One region of the Bradyrhizobium sp. WBOS07 genome, then DNA from elsewhere that is predicted to be linked to it. Evidence: predicted binding sites of a transcription regulator. Region 1 holds the regulator's gene; the other holds the start of a gene.

Region 1 (3,714 bases):
TTCGAATCCTTCGATGTGTTGCGGGAGCTTGCCGTGGCCCTGATGCCGGTTTCCGACGCCCTTGCTGCGGTGCTGGCAGGTGCAGAGCCGCTGCCTGAACAGATGGTTTCGCTCGACGAGGCCTATCACCGCGTGCTCGCGCATGACGTCGCGGCGCTCCGCACGCAGCCGCCGCAGGCGATGTCGGCGATGGACGGCTACGCCGTGCGCGCGGCCGATGCGGCAACGGTCGATTCCCGGCTGACGGTGATCGGCGAGATCGCAGCCGGCCGTCCTGTCACGAGAGCAGTTGGCGCCGGCGAAGCCGTGCGGATCTTCACCGGCGGCGTCATCCCGGACGGAGCGGACGCGGTCGTGATCCAGGAGGACACTGTCGCGGACGGCAACAGCGTCACCATCAAGGAAGCCGCGATCGCCGGACGGCACGTCCGCCCGGCCGGCGTCGATTTCCGCGAAGGTGACGTGCTCCTGCGCAAGGGAACCCGCCTGACGGAGCGCGATCTCGCGCTTGCAGCGGCGATGAATCACCCGCACCTCGCCGTCTGCCGCCGTCCCAAGGTTGCGATCCTCGCCACCGGCGACGAGCTGGTGAGGCCGGGCACCACGCCCGGGCACGGCCAGATCGTCTATTCCAACGGCTACGCCCTGCATGCGCTCGCCCGCAGCGAGGGCGCCGAGACCATCGACCTCGGTGTCGCCGCCGACACGCTGGAGGCCACCTCCGCCGGAATCCGCCGCGCCCGCGAGAGCGGTGCTGACATCCTGATCACGACCGGCGGCGCGTCGGTCGGCGACCACGATCTGGTCCAGCAGGCGCTGCGGGGCGAAGGCATCTCGATGGCGTTCTGGAAGATCGCGATCAGGCCCGGCAAGCCGATGATGCACGGACGGCTCGGCGCGATGCGCGTGATCGGCCTGCCCGGCAATCCCGTGTCGTCCTACGTGTGCGCGTTCCTGTTCATGGTGCCGTTGATTCGCGCCTTGTCGGGCCGTTCAGTGATTCATCATCGCCGCGAGCGCGCCGTGCTGGGCAAGGATCTCGGCGCCAACGACCAGCGCGAGGATTATCTGCGCGCGCGCCTCGAACTGCGCGACGATGGTGCGCAGGTCGCCGTTCCCGTCAGCCATCAGGATTCCTCTCTGCTTGCGAATCTTGCTGCGGCACAGGTACTTCTCGTGCGCGCACCGTTCGCGCCGAAGGCCGAGGCCGGCAGCCCTTGCGAGGTGCTGCGTCTCCCCGTCTGAGTGCACGGCCACACGCATTCCGCGAGTTCGCCACCGTTCACGGTAAATTAAGCAGTTGCGGAACATGTATCGAACATATAGTGTCCGTTCATGATTTGTTTCGAGCATGTAGCGGCTTATCGCTGAACTCATCGTCTCGGAATCGAACGACATCAACCGGGGGACTTTGGTCGAGATGTTAACGCGCAAACAATACGAGCTTCTGAGGTTCATCAGCGAACGTTTGAAGGAAAGCGGTGTGCCGCCCTCCTTCGACGAGATGAAGGATGCGCTCGACCTGCGCTCGAAGTCGGGCATCCACCGCCTGATCACCGCGCTCGAGGAGCGCGGCTTCATCCGCCGCCTGCCCAACCGCGCACGCGCCATCGAAGTGATCAAGCTGCCGGAGCTCCAGGCTGCCGCCGGCGCCCGTCGCGGCTTCACGCCGAGCGTCATCGAGGGCAATCTCGGCAAGGTCCGCGCCAGCTCCAGCCCGTCCATGGACGAGGGCGAGCGGCCCGTTGCGGTGCCCGTGATGGGCCGTATCGCGGCCGGCACGCCGATCGAGGCGTTGCAGACCCGCAGCCACACCATCAGCGTGCCGCCCGACATGCTCGGCTCGGGCGAGCACTACGCGCTCGAAGTGCGCGGCGATTCCATGGTGGAAGCCGGCATCCTCGACGGCGACATGGCGCTGATCCAGCGCAACGAGAGCGCCGATACCGGCGACATCGTGGTGGCGCTGATCGACGACGAGGAGGCCACGCTCAAGCGCTTCCGCCGCCGCGGCGCCTCGATCGCACTCGAGCCGGCCAATGCCGCTTATGAGGTGCGCATCCTGCCGCCGAACCGCGTGAAGATTCAGGGCAAGCTGATCGGGCTTTACCGGAAGTACTGATACCCAACATCAAGCGCCGGGCGCGCTTCGACAATCGCATTTGAATTTTGCAGGGGTCGTCATGCCCGGGCTTGTCCCGGGCATCCACGTTCATTGTGCTGCGTCGAAGGCGTGGATGGCCGGGACAAGCCCGGCCATGACGCTGTGGAGGCGGCTGGTGACCATAACCACATGCGATAGCCCTGCGCAGAGTGGTGCCGGCAGCGCCGATACGCCGGCCAAATGCAAGGATGCGATGTTTGTTCCTATCGAATCCGGGAAAGATAAAGTGATCGCGCGCTGCGGACGCGAGCCGCAGATTTGCCCATAACCAAGCAGAGCGTTGCAGGCTTCCACTCTGATTGAGGCCTGCGCCTCGACGAGACGCGGGTCGCAATCTTCGCATGAGGAGCACCCGATGTGTGACTACAGCCTGCATGCCGTCGCGACGCGTCCCGCCGAAGTCGGCGAGACGATCGTCACGACAACCTTCCGCGGCACCTCGACGCGCGGCTTCGCCTCCGAAGCCGATCTCTCTGTCGCGGTCTGCCTGCTGCCGGGGACGGAGCTCGCCTTTGCCGACAACGTCCGTTACGACAACCGCTGGATCTGGACGCGCACCGTCAACTCCCGCGTCGGCAAGTTCGGCAAGATCGATCCACACATTCCCGATCGCCATCACGACGCGATCGAATTTCCTGACGGCAAATACGTGCTGGTGACTCAGCTGGTCGAAGGCCAGCGCGCAACCGTGCTGCAGCTGCCGGTGACGCAGCCGGTCGGCGAGCGCGAGCACAAGCCTGAGATCATCGCGGACAATCGGGCGGCGGTCACGCGCCAGCCGATCGGCTGATGAAAGCTCAGTCCTCGGCCTGAAGATCGGCCTCCGACGGCGTAGCGTCGCGGACGCGCGGAGCCGGCCTCGGCATGAGGGCTCCTTCGAAATCTCCCTCGCCGGCGGCTGCCGGCGACCAGGGGCGGTCTGCACCTCTCGCCTTGACCGCCTGAACCGCAAATCCGTCGCCATGCCGTGTCAGCGCCAGCGTGCCCTGGCGCGCGAGCCGCTGCCGGTCCACCACCATCGCCGCGCAATCGGGCGGCGCGGGCCGCGACGTCACCACCAGCGCGGCGCGGCTGCAATCGTCCGCCAGCGCATCGATGCGCGAGGCCAGCGCGACCAGGCGCCCATCGGCGAGCGGTGTCACGCAGCCGGACTCGTCGCACGACACTCCCTCGGCCAAGGTGCTGCTGCCGGCATCGCGCGGATCGGCGTCGGCCGCCAGCCACTCCTTCAGCAGGAAGCTGTCCTTGCCCGCCCTGATCAGGTGCAGGCGCCCGTCCCCGCCCCGCACCGCGACGCTGGCGCCGTCCCCGGCAATCAGGACATCAGGCTGCCGTGCGGAGAGGCCCCAGGCGATGGACGCCAGCAGCACCACGGCACCGCACCAGCGCAGGGGCGTGCGCAACAGGCCCATCAGGATGATGCCGAGGCTCGCGGCGATCAGCGGCGCGATGCCGAACGCCGGGATGCGGCCGACCGCGCCCGGAAGCGTCGCGACCCAGCGCGAGACCGCGACCATCCAGTCGATGCCCAGCCCCATCAGCCACCAGAA
Region 2 (3,714 bases), 1.1 Mb from region 1:
AAGATTCCGGAGTCCAAGGCGTCCAACGATCCCTGGGGCGGCATGCGCGCCGATCCGCCGAAGCAGCCGGCGGCGCCGAAGGCATCGGCCGCAAGCAGCGCGCCGAAGAAGACCAAGAGCGGCACGGCCGCCAACTGACCAAAGCTTCGTCCGGGGGCAGCACAGGCCTTCGGACAGGACTCCTCTTCGGCCGGCCCGCGCCCTACATTTGCCTCTGAGCGTAGCGCGTAGAGGAGGGCAGGACATGGCCGATCGTCCGCGGGATCTCGCCGAGCGGATGGCGCGCCGGCGCAAGGCGGCCGGCAAGCCCGGCCCAACTTTCGGCGACGGCTATCTGCGCGAGACCTTCACGCTGCCGCGCGCGGCGGCGCGGGAACGCGCCCAGGCCTTCTTCGCCCGCTACCCCAAGGCCGGCTATATGAGTGCGGTCGAGACCTGGCGCGAACTGCCGGACGGCGACATCGAATTCACCATGCGGCGGCTGCCCAGCGCGGACTGAAGCCGGCCTCGAGCCTCGTCCTAGTCGAGGGTTTCGGCGACGATGCGGATCCGGAAGACGGGCTCCTTGGCCTCGTCCAGCAGCTCCATGTGCCATTCGGAATTTTCCTGGAGCTTGCGCGCAATGCCGGCGGTCATGTCGGCGCAGACATTGGTCATCTCTTTCCAGGCCGAATCGCGATCGGCAAATTCCGTCGCCTGGTCGGCGCAGCCGGAATAACGGCCATTCCGGATACGAAAGAAATAGAGCGGCATGGCTGGCACCGATCGCGCGTGACGGCCTCGCCCCCAAGGCCACGGGCGCGCGCAGTCCAATCCCAAACCTGCGTCAGATCAATTCCGGGCGGCTACGGATGATGCCGCCGCCAGCAGACATGCTGATCGCGGTCATATTCCCGCGACAAGGAAAATCTGTTGGTTGACGGTAGGTTACCCCGTGGTTCTCCGACCAAGAACAGAGTTCCTGGGCTGCATCCAGTCGCGTTCTTTGCGCCGCTGGGGGGAGACGCAACGCAGACCGGACCCGCCAACGGCTTCCGATGCACGCGGCGGCATGTGCCTTGCTTGCCGTGATGACGGCCAACAACATGGGTCCGTCATGCTCGGCATTCCCCGCCGCTACAGTCATTTCGTGTTCGGGATCATCCAGTCCGGACTGACCTCGCTGATCGCGGCGGGGATCGCCAGCTTGCCCGTCGGCAGCGCGACGATCTTCCTCGGCCACTGGATGGCGTCGTGGCTGGTCGCCTGGGCCGCCATGCTGCCGATCGTGCTCCTGGCCGCGCCCGCGATCCGCGCCTTCGCGCTGCGCCTGACCCGGGAGGAGAGGGATCCGCGCGCCGGTAACCAGGCATGAAAAAGCCCCGCCTGGGGAGAGCCAAGCGGGGCGGAGAGTTGTTGGAGGCTGAGGTGCTGGGCTGCAACACCATAGCCGAATCATCCTAGCCGGCTCCGCTTACGGCAGCCTGACAGGCGCCAGCTTGGCGGCCCGAGCCGAGGCCGCAGACTGGCCCCGCAGCGGTCCCAATTTCGACATCCGTTCGCACAACTGCGGTCACACAGGTCGGCAAGATTCCAGACCGTTCGGCGCAGCCATGGGGGAAACGTGGCTCGCCGACGATGGGGTGGCATCATGGATAACGTAGAGCGGTCGTTCGCCGCCGCGACAGCGGCTGGCTTCGTGGTGCTGGTGATCGGCCTCGTGCTACTCGCGCTGCTGTAGGGCGGGCACTGCCGGCAGTCGTGTCCTGCGATGATCGCAGGTCGCGTCATGCGGCATCTCAAAAGATGGAAAAACAACCCCATGCACAGTAGGCTGCATGGAATTCCTGTGACAATTGAATATCTTAGCTAAGGTATTCAGATACCTCGCGCGCAACGCGCTTAGTGGATCTTGATCTCGTTGAGCGGAAGTCGGAGCTCGCTGGCGCGCTCTTCGCGATCCTTCTTGCGGAACTCGTTTTCCTTGCGCTCGAACTTGATCAGCTCCTCACGCGCCGCCTCCAGCAGAGGATGGCGCCGGCTCGTTTCGTGGTGCTCGTTGTCCGTCATGACGGTCCCCAGAATTGCGGTCTCGTCCTGGAGAAGGCCTGGGACCGCGAAAAGGTTCGGTGCCATACGATTGCGGAATGATGACGGCGAAAGGACGTGAGCGCGGCTCGGCTATTTCGGCGGTTGCAGCCCGGGAGATTTGACCCAGTCGTGCAGATGATTTGCCATCTCGGCCTGACGCGCCTTCTTGAGCAGGGCGTCCCGTTCAGGGCCGGGCGGCAGCTTTGCGGCGTCGTCCTTGACCTGCTTGACCCAGGCGGTGAGCCGGTCCTGCAGGGTCAGCTGCTGCTTGAAACGTCGTCGCTTGAACAAAGCGCGCTCCTGTCCGCGCGAGGAAGGCGGGAGCGCGATCGGCGTTCTCGTCACCGATAATTGCCACGATCCGAGCGGTGATGAGGCTATTAGGGAGCAGCGATGGAGCGGCGTCTGTTCACTTGTGCGCACAGGGCGGGATCGAGGGGAGGGTTGCCAACAATCCGGCGACTGTCCAACGGACAGCACCCAAATCCGCAAAAGAACATATTGCGAACCTAGAACAAATAGGGTACATTGCTTTTATCGCCGCGCCGCCCTCGCAACTGTTTGTCCCTCACGCGAATCCTCGCCATAAGGAGCACGACCTATGTCCGCCACTGCCCTGCGTATCGTCGAAGGATCTTCCATGGACAAGAGTAAAGCTCTGGCCGCCGCGCTCTCCCAGATCGAGCGCCAGTTCGGCAAGGGCTCGGTGATGAAGCTCGGCAAGAACGACCGGTCCATGGACATCGAGGCGGTGTCGTCGGGCTCGCTCGGGCTCGATATCGCACTCGGCATCGGCGGCCTGCCCAAGGGGCGCATCGTCGAGATCTACGGGCCGGAATCCTCAGGCAAGACCACGCTGGCGCTGCATACGGTGGCGGAAGCGCAGAAGAAGGGCGGCATCTGCGCCTTCATTGACGCCGAGCACGCGCTCGACCCGGTCTATGCCCGCAAGCTCGGCGTCAACATCGACGAGCTGCTGATCTCGCAGCCCGACACCGGCGAGCAGGCGCTGGAGATCTGCGACACGCTGGTGCGCTCCGGCGCAGTGGACGTGATGGTGATCGATTCGGTCGCGGCGCTGGTGCCGAAGGCCGAGCTCGAGGGCGAGATGGGCGATGCGCTGCCGGGCCTGCAGGCCCGCCTGATGAGCCAGGCGCTGCGCAAGCTCACGGCCTCGATCAACAAGTCCAACACCATGGTGATTTTCATCAACCAGATCCGCATGAAGATCGGTGTGATGTACGGCTCGCCCGAGACCACCACCGGCGGCAACGCGTTGAAATTCTACGCCTCCGTCCGCCTCGACATCCGCCGCATCGGCGCGATCAAGGAGCGCGACGAGGTGGTCGGCAACACCACGCGCGTCAAGGTGGTCAAGAACAAGCTGGCGCCCCCCTTCAAGCAGGTCGAGTTCGACATCATGTACGGCGAGGGCGTCTCCAAGATGGGCGAGATCCTCGATCTTGGCGTCAAGGCCGGCATCGTCGAAAAATCCGGCGCCTGGTTCTCCTATGACAGCCAGCGCCTCGGCCAGGGCCGCGAGAACTCGAAAGCGTTCTTGAAGGCCAACCCCGACATCACCGCCAAGATCGAGACCGCGATCCGCCAGAACTCCGGCCTGATCGCCGAGCAGATCCTGGCCGG

The links. The regulator LexA, encoded in region 1, represses DNA repair genes until DNA is damaged. The targets are predictions, from matches to a motif close to TGTTCNNNNTGTGTTCNG.
Region 2: recA (recombinase RecA) is a predicted target of LexA. The motif match lies at 2,581-2,598, and genes of this name have one in related genera.

Annotation. Positions count from the first base shown of each region.
Region 1 covers NZ_CP029008.1:2,467,959-2,471,672, forward strand. The annotation lists gene glp (gephyrin-like molybdotransferase Glp) at 34-1,245, shown strand; gene lexA (transcriptional repressor LexA) at 1,421-2,122, shown strand; gene DCM79_RS11650 (hypothetical protein) at 2,520-2,954, shown strand; gene DCM79_RS11655 (ComEC/Rec2 family competence protein) at 2,962-3,714, opposite strand, start outside.
Region 2 covers NZ_CP029008.1:3,529,889-3,533,602, reverse strand. The annotation lists gene DCM79_RS16930 (hypothetical protein) at 1-138, shown strand, start outside; gene DCM79_RS16925 (hypothetical protein) at 245-499, shown strand; gene DCM79_RS16920 (hypothetical protein) at 520-753, opposite strand; gene DCM79_RS16915 (DUF2798 domain-containing protein) at 1,097-1,354, shown strand; gene DCM79_RS16910 (hypothetical protein) at 1,882-2,049, opposite strand; gene DCM79_RS16905 (hypothetical protein) at 2,161-2,361, opposite strand; gene recA (recombinase RecA) at 2,672-3,714, shown strand, end outside.